DNA from 2 places in the Streptomyces sp. ITFR-16 genome. Region 2 is predicted to be linked to the other one. Evidence: riboswitches for the same ligand, from Rfam matches in the RefSeq annotation. Region 2 holds a riboswitch; the other holds the start of a gene.
The links. A riboswitch is a leader RNA that binds a small molecule or an ion and turns the genes downstream of it on or off. The one in region 2 is predicted to bind glycine.
Positions count from the first base shown of each region.

Region 1: linked by a shared signal. The riboswitch ahead of gcvT (glycine cleavage system aminomethyltransferase GcvT) and the one ahead of gcvP (aminomethyl-transferring glycine dehydrogenase) in region 2 are both predicted to bind glycine.

Region 1 covers NZ_CP134609.1:2,396,843-2,404,167, reverse strand. The annotation lists gene glyA (serine hydroxymethyltransferase) at 1-424, opposite strand, end outside; gene gcvH (glycine cleavage system protein GcvH) at 444-821, opposite strand; gene gcvT (glycine cleavage system aminomethyltransferase GcvT) at 924-2,039, opposite strand; glycine riboswitch at 2,182-2,275, opposite strand; gene RLT58_RS10515 (AAA family ATPase) at 2,461-3,147, shown strand; gene RLT58_RS10510 (enhanced serine sensitivity protein SseB) at 3,354-4,148, shown strand; gene RLT58_RS10505 (enhanced serine sensitivity protein SseB C-terminal domain-containing protein) at 4,291-5,097, shown strand; gene RLT58_RS10500 (ABC transporter permease) at 5,520-6,518, shown strand; gene RLT58_RS10495 (ABC transporter substrate-binding protein) at 6,588-7,325, shown strand, end outside.
Region 2 covers NZ_CP134609.1:6,891,617-6,898,941, forward strand. The annotation lists gene RLT58_RS30630 (MerR family transcriptional regulator) at 1-461, shown strand, start outside; gene RLT58_RS30635 (DNA polymerase IV) at 554-2,011, shown strand; gene RLT58_RS30640 (PRC-barrel domain-containing protein) at 1,936-2,304, opposite strand; glycine riboswitch at 2,418-2,514, shown strand; gene gcvP (aminomethyl-transferring glycine dehydrogenase) at 2,706-5,591, shown strand; gene RLT58_RS30650 (DUF5999 family protein) at 5,680-5,886, opposite strand; gene RLT58_RS30655 (hypothetical protein) at 6,207-6,797, opposite strand; gene RLT58_RS30660 (glutamate-cysteine ligase family protein) at 7,278-7,325, shown strand, end outside.

The sequences.
Region 1 (7,325 bases), 4.5 Mb from region 2:
CGTTGTAGAGCTTGCCGGAGAAGTTGATCTTCATGCCGTGGGTCAGGTGACCGCCGTGCGCCAGGTTCAGGCCCATGATCGTGTCGCCCGGCTTGAGCAGCGCGAACATCGCGGCGGCGTTGGCCTGCGCACCCGAGTGCGGCTGGACGTTCGCGGCCTCGGCGCCGAAGAGCGCCTTGATGCGGTCGATCGCGATCTGCTCGACCACGTCGACGTGCTCGCAGCCGCCGTAGTAGCGGCGGCCGGGGTAGCCCTCGGCGTACTTGTTGGTCAGGACGGAGCCCTGGGCCTCCATGACGGCGACCGGAGCGAAGTTCTCCGAGGCGATCATCTCGAGGGTGGACTGCTGACGGTGGAGCTCGGCGTCGACGGCGGCGGCGACGTCCGGGTCCAGCTCGTGGAGGGAGGAGTTGAGAAGCGACATCAGGTGGTCCCTTGGGGTCTCAGTTGCCGGAGAACTCGGTGTACTCGTCGGCGGAGAGCAGGTCCTTCGGCTCCTCCGCGACGCGTACCTTGAACAGCCAGCCGCCTTCGAACGGCGCGGAGTTCACCAGCGACGGGTCGTCCACCACGTCCTGGTTCGCGGCCGTGACCTCGCCGGTCACCGGCGAGTACAGGTCGCTGACCGACTTGGTCGACTCCAGCTCGCCGCAGGTCTCGCCCGCGGTCACCGTGTCACCGACCTCGGGGAGCTGGGCGTAGACGACGTCACCGAGCGCGTTGGCCGCGTACTCCGTGATGCCGATCGTGGCCACACCGTCCTCGACGGCCGACAGCCACTCGTGCTCCTTGCTGTACCGCAGCTGCTGGGGGTTGCTCATGACCTGAATTCTCCTGTACGCGGGGGAGTGCTGATGAACGATGGTCTTACGGTGTGAGACGGGACTGCGTCACGTGCGCGGTGCCCGCCGCGCCCTACGGTTCTACTTCCGGCGCTTGTAGAACGGCAGCGCCACGACCTCGTACGGCTCGTGGCTGCCCCGGATGTCCACGGCCACACCCGCGGTGCCGGGCGTGGCGTGCGCGGCGTCGACATAGGCCATGGCGATCGGCCTGCCCAGCGTGGGCGAGGGCGCGCCGGAGGTGACCTCGCCGATGACCTCGCCGTTCGCGACGACGGAGAACCCGGCGCGCGGTACCCGGCGGCCCTCGGCGACCAGGCCGACGAGCTTGCGCGGCGGGGCGGTCTCGGCGCGCCCGGCGGCGGCCTCCAGCGCCTTGCGGCCCACGAAGTCGCCGTCCTTCTCGAACTTCACGACCCGGCCGAGACCGGCGTCGAACGGCGTCAGGGAGGTCGTCAGCTCGTGCCCGTACAGCGGCATGCCCGCCTCCAGGCGCAGCGTGTCGCGGCAGGAGAGCCCGCACGGGATCAGGCCGCGCGAGGCGCCCGCATCGGTGAGCGCGCGCCACAGCCGCTCGGCGTGCTCGGGGGCGACGAACAGCTCGAAGCCGTCCTCGCCGGTGTAGCCGGTGCGGGCGATCAGCGCGGGGACCCCGGCGACCGTGCCCGGGAGTCCCGCGTAGTACTTCAGGCCGTCCAGGTCGGCGTCGGTGACGGCGGCGAGAATGGCGGGGGACTCGGGGCCCTGGACGGCGAGCAGCGCGTAGGCGTCGCGGTCGTCGCGCACCTCGGCGTCGAAGCCCTCGGCGCGGGCGGTCAGCGCGTCCAGCACGATCTGCGCGTTGCCGGCGTTGGCGACGACCATGTACTCGGCCTCGCCCAGGCGGTAGACGATCAGGTCGTCCAGGATCCCGCCGTCCTCGGCGCAGATCATCGTGTAGCGGGCGCGGCCCGCGGAGACGGTGCCGATGTTGCCGACCAGCGCGAAGTTCAGCAGGTCGGCGGCGGCCGGGCCGGTGACGGTGATCTCGCCCATGTGGGAGAGGTCGAAGAGGCCGGCCTTCGTGCGCACGGCGTTGTGCTCGTCGCGCTCACTGGCGTAGCGCAGCGGCATGTCCCAGCCCGCGAAGTCGGTCATGGTCGCGCCCAGCGAACGGTGCAGGGCATCGAGGGCGGTGAGGCGGGGGGCGGTGCTCATGGACAAGGACTCCCAGGGCATGACGACGAGGACGATCCCTCCCCATCTGTCATCGGAACCTGAGAGGTTCGCCGAGAGACCCCGCAGGGGTTCGGCTTGCACCTTGGGTGGAGCCGCCGGGCGGCTCGCTTTTCAGATCTGCCTCATCCACGCGGTACGGGGCCTGAGAGATTCAAGGGAGGATCTTGCTCCTTCGGCGCCCGGCACGGTGGCCGGAACTCTCCCGCGCGGATTCAAGCGGCCTATATGCAGTTGGCGGGGCCATCATCGCACGCCGCGCGGGACCGTGGGGGCGGCGGTACGTCACACATCGGCGGCGGTCTCCCCGCCGGGTTCCGGCGAGTCGGACAGTTGTGCCGCATTACCTTTTCTTTACACTTCAGGGGTAGGTGCGGGTCGTTCGATCGGCAGGGGGATGGCGATGACGTTCCAGCGGTACGCGACGGCCGCGGGGGTCGCACCCGGCGCACTGCCCGCACAGCCGGGCTCGCCCGTCAGGGAGGCGGCGGGCCCGCGCCCGCCCGTCGTACGGGACCTGCGGGACCGGGCCGGACACGGTCCCGGGGGCCTGCGCTTCACGGCGGGCGACGTCGTGGTGGTCTCCGGGCTGCCCGGCAGCGGCAAGTCGACCCTGATCGCCCGGACCGCCCCGGCGTACGCCATCGACTCCCAGGACGCCCGGGACCGCTGGGCGGCGCGGCTGCCCCGCTCGGTGCCGTACGCCCTCTACCGGCCGCTCGTCCGCATCGCCCACTACTGGGGGCTGCGGCGGGCGCTGCGCTCCGGGGCCTCCGTCGTCGTCCACGACTGCGGCACCCAGGCCTGGGTGCGCGGCTGGCTGGCCCGCGACGCCCGGCGGCGCGGCCGGAGCCTGCACCTCGTCCTGCTCGACGTCGCCCCCGAGACGGCGCGGGAGGGACAGCGCGCACGGGGCCGGGGCGTCTCCGGATACGCGTTCGCCCGGCACCGCGGGGCCGTGGCGCGCCTGCTGCGGGACACCGGGGCCGGCCTGCTGCCGCCCGGCTGCGCCTCCGCCGTACTGCTGGACCGGGACGCGGCGGACCTGCTGACGCGGATCTCATTCGCAGACGCACAGAGCAAGGACTGAGCGAAGGCCGTCCGAGGGCCGGACACCAGGGGTGCGGCCAGGAGAAGTCCGGCCACGGGCCTGAGGCCGTGTCCGCAAGGTCTCGTCCGGTCCGCGACGCCCGGCACGCACCAGACGCCGCCACCCCGCCCTCCGGGCGGACGACGATACTTTGTGGACACGGCCTAACCTCTTGCTGCACGGCATCGGGGTGAGAGAGGGAGACAGTGGACATTCCGGCACCGGCCCGGAGCCATCCGCAGAGCGGATGGCCGGCCAATGAGCTCGAAGAAGTGCTCGGCGCCTCGCTCGGCAGCCCGGAGGCGGGCGGCCGGCTCGTCGAGGTGCTCGGCCGCAGCAGCCTCTGGGTGCCCCTGCCCAACGGCGGCGGACCCGACGCGACCGACCTCGATCTGCCGACGCTGGACATCGAGGGCGCGCCCTATGTGCCCGTGTTCAGTTCCGAGCAGCAGTTCCTGGCCTGCGTCGGCACGCACCTGTCGTTCACCGTGGCCCCCGCCCGCGAGTTCGCCCGCGGACTGCCCCCGCAGCTCGGCCTGGCGGTGAACCCGGGCGGCGCCGTCGGCATGCCGCTGCCGCCGCCGGCCGTCGCGGAACTCTGCCGGACCGGTCGCACCCCGCTCGACGGCCCGTCCAGCGGCGGCCGGGTCCGGCTGTACGAACCGGACTGGAAGCAGGAGCCGGTCGACTTCCTCGCGGCGGCCGCCGGAGAGTTCGAGGAGAGCGGTGTCGTGCTCACCGCCCGGCGGGTCCTGGCCAGCATCGAGGGCGGCGACCCCGTCCTCTTCGTCGGCGTCGAGTTCTCCACCTGGGACGGAGCCGGGCGCAACGCCCCCATGGACGCCCTGGGCCGGGCGCTGGGCCGTGTCGAGGTGCCGTGGCCGGTCAACCTGGTGCTGCTGGACGTGGCCCAGGACCCGGTCGCCGACTGGATGCGCGACCGGGTGCGGCCCTTCTATCAGCGGGCCGCCGCGCAGGGGCCGGGCATCCCCGCCGGATGACACCGCCGGCCCGCGCCGTCAAGTCGGTGTCAGGGCCGCCGCATAAGCTGGTTTGATGGCTGGTGCCCCGGCACCGCGCCGAACCCGAGTGCCCCGGGAGCGGCAGGCCGACACAGAGGATCGAAGAGGGGCGGGACCCAGGGTGAGTGCGTCAGGCACCGCGGCGGCCGGAAAGGTCGAGCACATGCTGCGCCAAGTCACGCCCGGGCGCTACGACGCGTACGAGGCGCTGCTCCAGGCCCTGGCGGCCGACCGGATCTGGATGCTGCTCTGGCACGGCAGCGCCGGCGCCCCCGACGCCCAGTACGGCAACATGGAGGTCGACGGCCTCGGCTACGCCCCCTGTGTCACCTCCGCCCAGGAGCTCTCCGCCAGCGGCTGGAACAGGGCCCACGAGGTCGTCGGCGGCCTCGACATCGCCCGCGCCCTGTTCCCCGACCGCTGGGGCATCTGGCTCAACCCGCACGCCCCCGGCGGCGGCGTCGGCATTCCCTGGCTGGACCTGCGCCGGATCGCCACCGGCCTCGACCGGATGCCCGCGGGACCGCTGCGCATCAGCGAGCCGGCCGTGGAGATCCCGCAGTTCTACGCCCAGCTCGCGCAGAATGCCCACCACACCCCCGCGATCCGCTCGCTGCGCCGCGCCTGGGTGCAGCCCGCGCTCGGCGTCCCGTACCTCGCCATCGGTCTCGATCTGTACGACACGAGCCGGCCGTCCGTCGACGCCGTGCGGGCGATGATGCAGCAGTCGATCGGCACGGTCCCCGAGGGGCTGCCGGTCTCCACGGTCGCGATGGCCGACGAGTACGACCCGGTCACGATGTGGCTGCGGGCCAACGCCCGGCCGTTCTACGACCGCGACGCGCACGCCCCGGCCGGACGCGGCGCGGCCGTCGCTCCCGGTTACGGATACCCGCAGGCCCCCGGCCCGGCGCCGCGCGCGTACTGAGCCCGGCTGCCGCGCCGCCCGGAGGGGACAAAGCGGCGGCCGACCGGACAAGACGTCCGCTCAGGTCACCCAAATAGCCATGCAATCACGCCCGTTGGGCGTCATGTCCGTTCTGGTGGATTAGCGGCCGAGTGGTCCGCTCAATCGATCAACCTGTCCGGATAACGGAAGCTCACTGACCGCATCACGTTTGAGCAAACATTCCCCGTCAGGTCTGGCGGGTGATCGCAACCGCGTTGAAGACTCCCGGCTAGTGGGGATCGTCGGCCCTTTGTACGAGGTTGCACCGGCGGACATTCCGCAGACGCATTCACCGCATCGAACACATCAGCCGGGTCACAGCGCCCCGGCTGACACGCGCCAGGCCGTTACCGCGGCGAGTAGGGGCCGGCCAACCGCCGGCGGGAGGGGTCAAAGGCACTGTGACCGCACCGATCGAGACCACCGGATCGGCTGCCGAGGCGCAGCCGGAGGCAGTACTCACGGGGGTTAAACAGAGCCAGATCGAGGGCCGTTCGCTCGGGCAGATCGCCTGGTCGCGCTTCAAGCGCGACAAGGTGGCGGTGGCGGGCGGCATCGTTGTCATCCTGCTGATCCTGCTCGCCGTGCTCTCCAAGCCGATCCAGGCCGTCTTCGGTCTGGACCCCAACGAGTTCCACCAGGACCTCATCGACCCCGCGCTGCTCGCCCCCAAGGGCGACTGGGGCGGCATCAGCTGGAGCCACCCGCTCGGCGTCGAGCCGCAGTACGGCCGGGACATCATGACCCGGATCATCGAGGGCTCCTGGGTCTCCCTGGTCGTCGCCGTCGGCTCGACCCTGCTCTCCGTCGTGATCGGCGTCTTCTTCGGCGTCGTCTCCGGCTTCTACGGCGGCTGGGTCGACACCTTCATCAGCCGCATGATGGACACCTTCCTGGCCTTCCCGCTGCTGCTGTTCGCGATCTCCATCTCGGCGGCCCTGCAGGACGGCGCGTTCGGTCTGGAAGGGCTGCCGCTGCGCATCGCCGTCCTGATCTTCGTGATCGGATTCTTCAGCTGGCCGTACATGGGCCGGATCGTGCGTGCCCAGACGATGAGCCTGCGCAATCGCGAATTCGTCGAGGCCGCACGGTCGTTGGGCGCGCGCGGCCCCTTCATCCTCTTCCGGGAGCTGCTGCCGAACCTGGTGGCGCCCGTTCTCGTCTACTCCACGCTGCTCATCCCGTCGAACATCCTCTTCGAGGCGGGACTCAGCTACCTCGGAGTCGGCATCGCACCCCCGCAGGCCTCCTGGGGCGGGATGCTCACCAATGCCATCGACTTCTACGAGAACGATCCGCTGTACATGATCGTGCCGGGCGTGGCCATCTTCGTCACGGTCCTGGCGTTCAACCTGCTGGGAGACGGGCTGCGTGATGCCCTCGATCCCCGTAGCAAGTAGTGCCCGGGTGCTCGTCACAACGGCGTGCGACAAGCCATGGCAACCATCGATTGAGGGGGATTTCCTCAGGTGAAGACCAGAAAAACGACAGCGGTGGTCGCCACAGCTGTGGTCCTGATGCTGGGAGCGTCCGCGTGCAACGGCTCCAAGGACAGCGACAGCAGCGGCAAGGGCGGCAAGGACGGCTCCGCCGCGACTGACGCCGCGCTGACGTCCGTCGTCAACAAGTCGGACAAGAAGGGCGGGACGCTCAAGCTCGAGATGTCCGACGAGCCCGACTCGCTCGACCCCGGCAACACCTACTACGGCTGGGTGCAGAACTTCTCCCGCCTGTACGGCCGTTCGCTCACGTCGTTCAAGCCGGCCGCCGGCAAGGACGGCCTGGAGGTCGTCCCGGACCTCGCCGAGGGCCTCGGCAAGGCGAGCCCGGACGCGAAGACCTGGACGTACAAGCTCAAGAAGGGGCTCAAGTACGAGGACGGGTCCGCGATCACCTCGAAGGACGTCAAGTACGCCGTCGAGCGCTCCAACTTCGCGCCGGAGGCCCTGTCCAACGGTCCGACGTACTTCAAGGCCCACCTCATCGGAGGCGACAAGTACAAGGGTCCGTACAAGGACAAGAACCCGGACGGCATCGCCTCGATCGAGACGCCGGACGACCTGACGATCGTCTTCAAGCTGAAGGACGCCTTCGCGGACTTCGACTACCTGGCGACCTTCACGCAGACGGCCCCCGTGCCGGCCGCGAAGGACAAGGGTGCCGACTACGTCAAGGGCATTGTCTCCTCGGGCCCGTACAAGTTCGAG
Region 2 (7,325 bases):
GCGCGGCGGCGGGGATCACCTACCGGCAGCTGGACTACTGGGCCCGTACGGGCCTCGTCGAGCCGAGCGTCCGTCCGGCCTACGGGTCGGGGACGCAGCGGCTCTACAGCTTCCGGGACGTCGTCCTCCTGAAGATCGTGAAGCGCTTCCTCGACACCGGGGTGGCGCTCCAGAACATCCGCACCACGGTCCAGCACCTGCGGGACCGCGGGTTCCAGGATCTCGAGCGCATGACCCTGATGAGCGACGGGGCGACGGTCTACGAGTGCTCCTCGCCCGCCGAGGTCGTCGATCTGCTCCAGGGGGGCCAGGGCGTCTTCGGCATCGCCGTCGGAGTGGTGTGGCGGGACGTGGACGCGGCCCTGTCGCAGCTCCACGGGGAGCGGGTGGACACCGGCGAGACACTCATTGGGAACAACCCCACCGATGAGCTCGCTCGGCGGCGCAACCGCGCCGGCTGAGCAGTGGGAGCGCGACCCCGCCCCGGGAATCCGGGGCGGCGGCCCCGTCGTGGCGGGGCGATTGTCAGTGCCGTAGGGCAGCATCGACTGATGTGAGAGCCGCGCCCACCATCCTGCATCTGGACATGGATGCGTTCTACGCCTCTGCGGAGCAGGCGGCGAAGCCGAGTCTGCGCGGGAAACCGGTTGTCGTGGGCGGGCTGGGGCCGCGCGGGGTCGTCGCCACCGCCTCGTACGAGGCCCGGCGCTTCGGAGTGCATTCGGCGATGCCCATGGCGCAGGCCAGACGCCTGGCGCCGAACGCCGCCTATCTCGTGCCCCGCTTCGCGCTGTACCGCAGCGTGAGCGACCAGGTCATGGAGCTGCTGGGCCGGCTCTCGCCGCTGGTGGAGCCGCTCAGCCTGGACGAGGCCTTCGTGGACCTGGAGGCGGGCGGCACGGCCGACGACACCGCCTCGGCGCTTGTGATCGGCACACAGCTGCGGGGCGCGATCGAGGCCGTCACCGGGCTCAGCGGCTCCGTCGGGCTCGCGGGTTCCAAGATGCTGGCCAAGATCGCCTCCGAGGAGGCGAAGCCCGACGGCATCCTGCTCATCGAGCCAGGCACCGAGCGGGAGCTGCTGGCGCCCATGCCGGTCCGTACGCTGCCGGGCGTCGGCCCTGCCACCGCCGACCATCTGCGGCGCGCCGGGATGACCACGGTCGACGACCTGGCCGAGGCGGGCGAGGCGGAGCTCGTACGGCTGCTGGGGAAGGCGCACGGCGCCTCGCTGCACCGGATGGCGCTCGGCCACGACGACCGGCCGGTGGTCGCGGAGCGCGACGCGAAGTCGGTGTCGGTCGAGGACACCTTCGACATGGATCTGCACGACCGGGTCCGGGTCAGGACCGAGGTGGAGCGGCTGGCCGACCGGTGCGTGCAGCGGCTGCGGGCCGCCGACCGGTCGGGGCGCACGGTGGTGCTGAAGGTGCGCAGGTACGACTTCTCGACCCTCACCCGCTCCGAGACGCTGCGGGGCCCCACCGACGACCCCGCGGTGGTCAGGGAGGCCGCCGCGCGGCTCCTGGAGTCAGTGGACACCACCGGGGGCGTGCGGCTGCTGGGGGTCGGCGTCACCGGGCTCGCCGACTTCACCCAGGAGGACCTGTTCGCACAGGCCGCCGAGCGGACCGCGGCCGAGGCCCCCGAAGCCGCGGGGGCGGCGGCGGAGAGCGACGGGGACGGGGACGCGCCCGCGGACGACGGCCCCGAGCAGGAGAGCGCCGAGCAGCTCGCCGCGCGGCGCTGGCCGGCCGGCCACGACGTACGGCACGAGGTGCACGGACACGGCTGGGTGCAGGGGAGCGGGGTCGGCAGGGTGACCGTGCGGTTCGAGGAGCCCGAATCGGCGCCCGGCCGGGTGCGTACGTTCCGTATCGACGATCCGGAGCTGCGGCCGGCCGATCCCCTGCCGCTCGTGCGGAATCCCGCGGACTACTCCTCCTGGCCGGCCAGCTTGCCGAAGTCGCGGTCCGGGGCGGTCCCGCCCGGGGCGGAGTCCAGACCGTAGTGCCGGTAGAGCTGGAGCTCCTGCTCCGGGGAGAGATGGCGGCCCACCCCGAAGTCGGGGGCGTCCTTGATCAGCGAGCGGTCGAAGGGGATGCGCAGGGCGTCCTCGACGAACTCGCTGGGTTCCAGCGGGACGAACGCGTCCCGGCTGAACAGTCCGGTGCGTACGGCCGCCCACTCGGGTACGCCGGTCGCGTCGTCGAGGTACACCTCGTCCACGGTCCCGATCTTGGTGCCCTTGCGGTCGAACGCCTTGCGGCCGATCAGGCTGCGCGGATCGATGTCGGTCTGCACGGTCCCTCCCACTGGTCGCGGCTGGTCCACAGGGACTACAGAAGTGCAGATCCGTGGCGTTGGCCACTCGAGAATTCCCGGCGGGGCCCCGCTGGTACGCTGGTGGCGGCTGCTGACCCTGTGCGGGAGAGTCCTCCGGAGCGAATCCGGGGGCGCCGAAGGAGCAAATCCTCCCCGGAATCTCTCAGGCCCCCGTACCGCACGGACGAGGTCACTCTGGAAAGCAGGGCGGGTTTCGCGCGGCCGCAGGCCGGGCCGGGACTCTCCCTCACCGACGGTGAAAGCCGGTGCCCCCGGGCGCCGGTGAAGCTCTCAGGTTGAGATGACAGAGGGGGAGGCCGTTCGGGCACCCCGCGCCGTGGTGCCCCTCGCAGGTCGTGACAGACCAGGAGGCCTCCATCATGACCCCCCGTCGCACTTCGCTCTCCCAGCTGGAACAGGGAATCCCCTTCGAGCAGCGGCACATCGGTCCCGATGCCGCCGCGCAGGCGAAGATGCTCGCCCAGGTCGGTTACGGCTCGCTCGACGAGCTCACCGCGGCCGCCGTCCCCGATGTGATCAAGAGCGCCGAGGCGCTGCGGCTGCCGGGCGCCCGGACCGAGGCCGAGGTGCTGGCCGAGCTGCGCCGGCTCGCCGACCGCAACCAGGTCCTCGCCCCGATGATCGGGCTCGGCTACTACGGCACGTTCACCCCGCCGGTGATCCTGCGCAACGTGATGGAGAACCCCGCCTGGTACACGGCCTACACGCCGTACCAGCCGGAGATCTCCCAGGGCCGCCTCGAAGCCCTGCTGAACTTCCAGACGATGGTCGCCGAGCTGACCGGGCTGCCCACCTCCGGCGCCTCCCTCCTCGACGAGGGCACCGCCGCCGCCGAGGCCATGGCACTCGCACGGCGCGTCGGCAAGGTCAAGAACGGGGTCTTCCTGGTCGACGCGGACACCCTGCCGCAGACCGTCGCCGTCATAGAGACCCGCGCGGAGCCGACCGGTGTCGAGGTCGTCGTCGCCGACCTCACCGACGGCATCCCGGCCGAGATCGCCGAGCGAGGCGTCTTCGGCGTCCTGCTGCAGTACCCGGGCGCCTCCGGGGCCGTACGGGACATCAAGCCCGTCATCGACCGGGCGCACGAGCTGGGCGCGATCGTCACCGTGGCCGCCGACCTGCTGGCGCTCACCCTGCTCACCTCGCCCGGCGACCTCGGCGCGGACATCGCCGTCGGCACCACCCAGCGCTTCGGCGTCCCGATGGGCTTCGGCGGACCGCACGCGGGCTTCATGGCCGTACGCGAGAAGTTCGCGCGCAGCCTGCCCGGGCGCCTCGTCGGTGTCTCCGTGGACGCCGACGGCAACAAGGCGTACCGGCTGGCCCTGCAGACCCGCGAGCAGCACATCCGCCGCGAGAAGGCCACCAGCAACATCTGTACCGCTCAGGTGCTGCTCGCCGTGATGGCCGGGATGTACGCCGTCTACCACGGGCCCGAGGGGCTGCGCACGATCGCCCGGCGCACCCACCGCTACGCCGCGATCCTGGCCGAGGGCCTGCGCGCCGCCGGGATCGACGTGGTGACCGGGACCCACTTCGACACGCTGACCGTCCGGGTCCCCGGCCAGGCCTCCTCCGTGGTCTCCGGCGCCCGTGAGCGCGGGGTGAACCTGCGGCTGGTCGACGCCGACACCGTCTCCCTCGCCTGTGACGAGACCACCACGCGGACCCAGGTCGCCGCCGTGTGGTCCGCCTTCGGCGCGGAGGGCGACGTCGAGGCGCTGGACGCCACCACCGAGGACGCGCTGCCCGAGGGGCTGCTGCGCACCGATGAGATCCTGACCCACCCGGTCTTCCACCAGCACCGGTCCGAGACCGCGATGCTGCGCTACCTGCGCAAGCTCGCCGACCGCGACTACGCGCTGGACCGGGGCATGATCCCGCTCGGCTCCTGCACCATGAAGCTGAACGCGACGGCCGAGATGGAGTCGATCACCTGGCCCGAGTTCGGCGCGCTGCACCCGTTCGCGCCCGCCGAGCAGGCACAGGGCTTCCTGACCCTCATCCGTGAGCTGGAGGAGCGCCTCGCCGAGGCCACCGGCTACGACGCGGTGTCCATCCAGCCGAACGCCGGCTCGCAGGGCGAGTTCGCGGGGCTGCTGGCCGTCCGCGCGTACCACCGGGCCAACGGGGACGAGGGGCGCACCGTCTGCCTGATCCCGTCCTCCGCGCACGGCACCAACGCCGCGAGCGCCGTGATGGCCGGGATGAAGGTCGTCGTGGTGAAGACCGCCGACGACGGCGAGGTCGACATCGAGGACCTGCGGGCCAAGATCGCGCAGTACCGCGACGAGCTCGCCGTGCTCATGATCACCTACCCGTCGACCCACGGTGTCTTCGAGGAGCACGTCGCCGACATCTGCGCCGAGGTGCACGACGCCGGCGGCCAGGTCTACGTGGACGGCGCCAACCTCAACGCGCTGGTCGGCCTGGCCAAGCCGGGTCACTTCGGGGGCGACGTCTCGCACCTCAACCTGCACAAGACCTTCTGCATCCCGCACGGCGGCGGCGGCCCGGGTGTCGGCCCCGTCGGGGTGCGCGCCCACCTGGCGCCGTACCTCCCCAACCACCCGCTCCAGCCCGCCGCCGGTCCGGAGACCGGCGTCGGCCCGATCTCGGCGGCCCCCTGGGGCTCGGCCGGCATCCTGCCGATCTCCTGGGCATACGTCCGCCTGATGGGCGGCGAGGGACTGAAGCGCGCGACGCAGGTCGCCGTCCTCGCGGCCAACTACATCGCCAAGCGTCTCGAGCCGCACTACCCGATCCTGTACAACGGCCCGGCCGGGCTGGTGGCGCACGAGTGCATCGTGGACCTGCGGCCGATCTCCAAGGCGACCGGCGTCAGCATCGACGACGTCGCCAAGCGGCTCATCGACTACGGCTTCCACTCGCCGACCATGTCGTTCCCCGTCGCGGGGACGCTGATGATCGAGCCGACCGAGAGCGAGGACCTCGCGGAGCTCGACCGCTTCTGCGACACGATGATCGCCATCCGCGCCGAGATCGAGAAGGTCGCGTCCGGCGAGTGGAGCGCGGACGACAACCCGCTGGCCAACGCCCCGCACACGGCCGCCGCGCTGGGCGGGGACTGGGAGCACGGCTACAGCCGCGAGACCGCGGTCTTCCCGGCGGGGGTCTCGGCCGCCGACAAGTACTGGCCGCCGGTGCGCCGGATCGACGGTGCGTTCGGTGACCGCAACCTCGTCTGCTCCTGCCCGCCGCTGGACGAGTACGACAACTGAGCCATGAGCGGCGGGAAGTGACGCGGACATGCGTCGGGGCCGGTGCGGAGACTTCTCCGGGCCGGCCCCTTTCCGTACCGTGCCGCGGTCAGGCGGCCTTCATCACCCGGCTCGCCGCGAGCGGCCGGTGCGGGGCGATGATCTGCCCGTCCGGGAGCAGCTCACCGGTGTCCTCGAAGAGCAGGACGCCGTTGCACAGCAGGCTCCAGCCCTGTTCCGGATGGTGCGCCACCTGACGGGCGGCTTCCCGGTCGGCTGAGTCGGCTGTCGGGCAGGGCGGCTGGTGCTGGCACATGGCTGGGTTCTTTCGCTGCGTTGAGTTGAGTGTCCTGCGGTGTGAAGAGGTGTTCATGACCGTCCCCCGTATCGATCGGTCCGCTCCCAGTGTTGCCCCACGGGCGTCGATCCGCAGGGATTTCGCAGCAGCGCTTCTTCTCCTCCCATGACGCATCACCCGGCCGGACGGTTCAACGCAACTGCACTGTCACTTCGGGTGGTTCGGGGTGGCCGGATAGAACTAGTCCGGATGGGCGCGGGCCCCCCGCCCACGAGCGCGCACTGTGCCCCGTCGCCGGAGCGACGGGGCACAGTGCGGAAGTGAGCGGTGACCTGGCCTCAGGCCGGGGAGCCGAGCAGCGGGCCGGGGCCGGGGGCGATGCGCGTGGCGATCACCGGCAGCAGGTCGGCGACCCGGTGCGGACGGTGGGCCGCAATGCCCGGGGGTGCGGGGGCCAGCGGCACCAGCAGATCGGTGGGCGCGGGGGAGCCGCCGGAGGCGTCGGCCGCGATGTCCTCGTGCAGCCACAGAGCCAGCATGTAGAGGTCGGGAATGGACAGCAGCCTCGGCTGGTAGTCCCTGGCCGCGGCCTCCGCCTGCCGCAGAGCCAGCTCGGTCGAGGCGATGTAGGGACCCTCGAAGAAGTGCGAGAAGGCCCAGCCGTCGGGCGTGAGCATGGTGTCCGCCGCGGCCACCGCCCGCTCCGTGCTGCGGATCTGGAAGCGCCAGGCGGCGAGCCGGGTGGTGGGCGGGAGCCCGCCGGCGACGTTGTCCAGGACATGGACGGGGAGCGGATGATCGGGGCTCAGAGGTCCCTGGACGGTCCGCAGGGCGGGCGTCCGGGCCTCGCGGACCGCGGTCGGTGAACCGAGTGCCGCGAGAACGCTGCGCAGAGCGGGCGCGGGAGCCGGGGGAACATGCAGCGGCATGGTGGGTCGCCTCTCACTTCGGAGACACGGTGGAACGCGGGCGGGTGCAGACGGCGCTGTCGGCGTGCGGGGCCAGAGGAGGCCGGTGACTGGGCCGGTGCGTCAACTCTCTGCCTCGTCCGCGGAGTTTATACGACACGTGTTCACGCGGTGTTTCCACTAGCCGTCGCGGCTATTGCCGGCAAGGCGGTATCCGGACTTTATTATGCGGAGAACATGCCGATTCGACGTGAGCGGCGCAGCCACCGCCTCGGGTTTTTCCCGCAGAGCGGTAGGCTGAAACACGTCGCCCTTTACCCGGGCGCCCGAGCCGGGAACTGCACGCTGCGCCATGCCGAGTGAATGTGCCCGGGGCCGTAGTCCTCAGATTAGCGGCTGTACGCCGTCGGCGGGGCGTTATAGATCACGTCGTCTGGGCATTATCGATCGTGATGCGAGCGGCCTGGGCCGCGGGCTGCCCACTCGAGGAGGGACCCTTCGATGGGGGAGAAGGTCGTGGCGGGCGCCTTTGACCTGTCCGATCGGCAG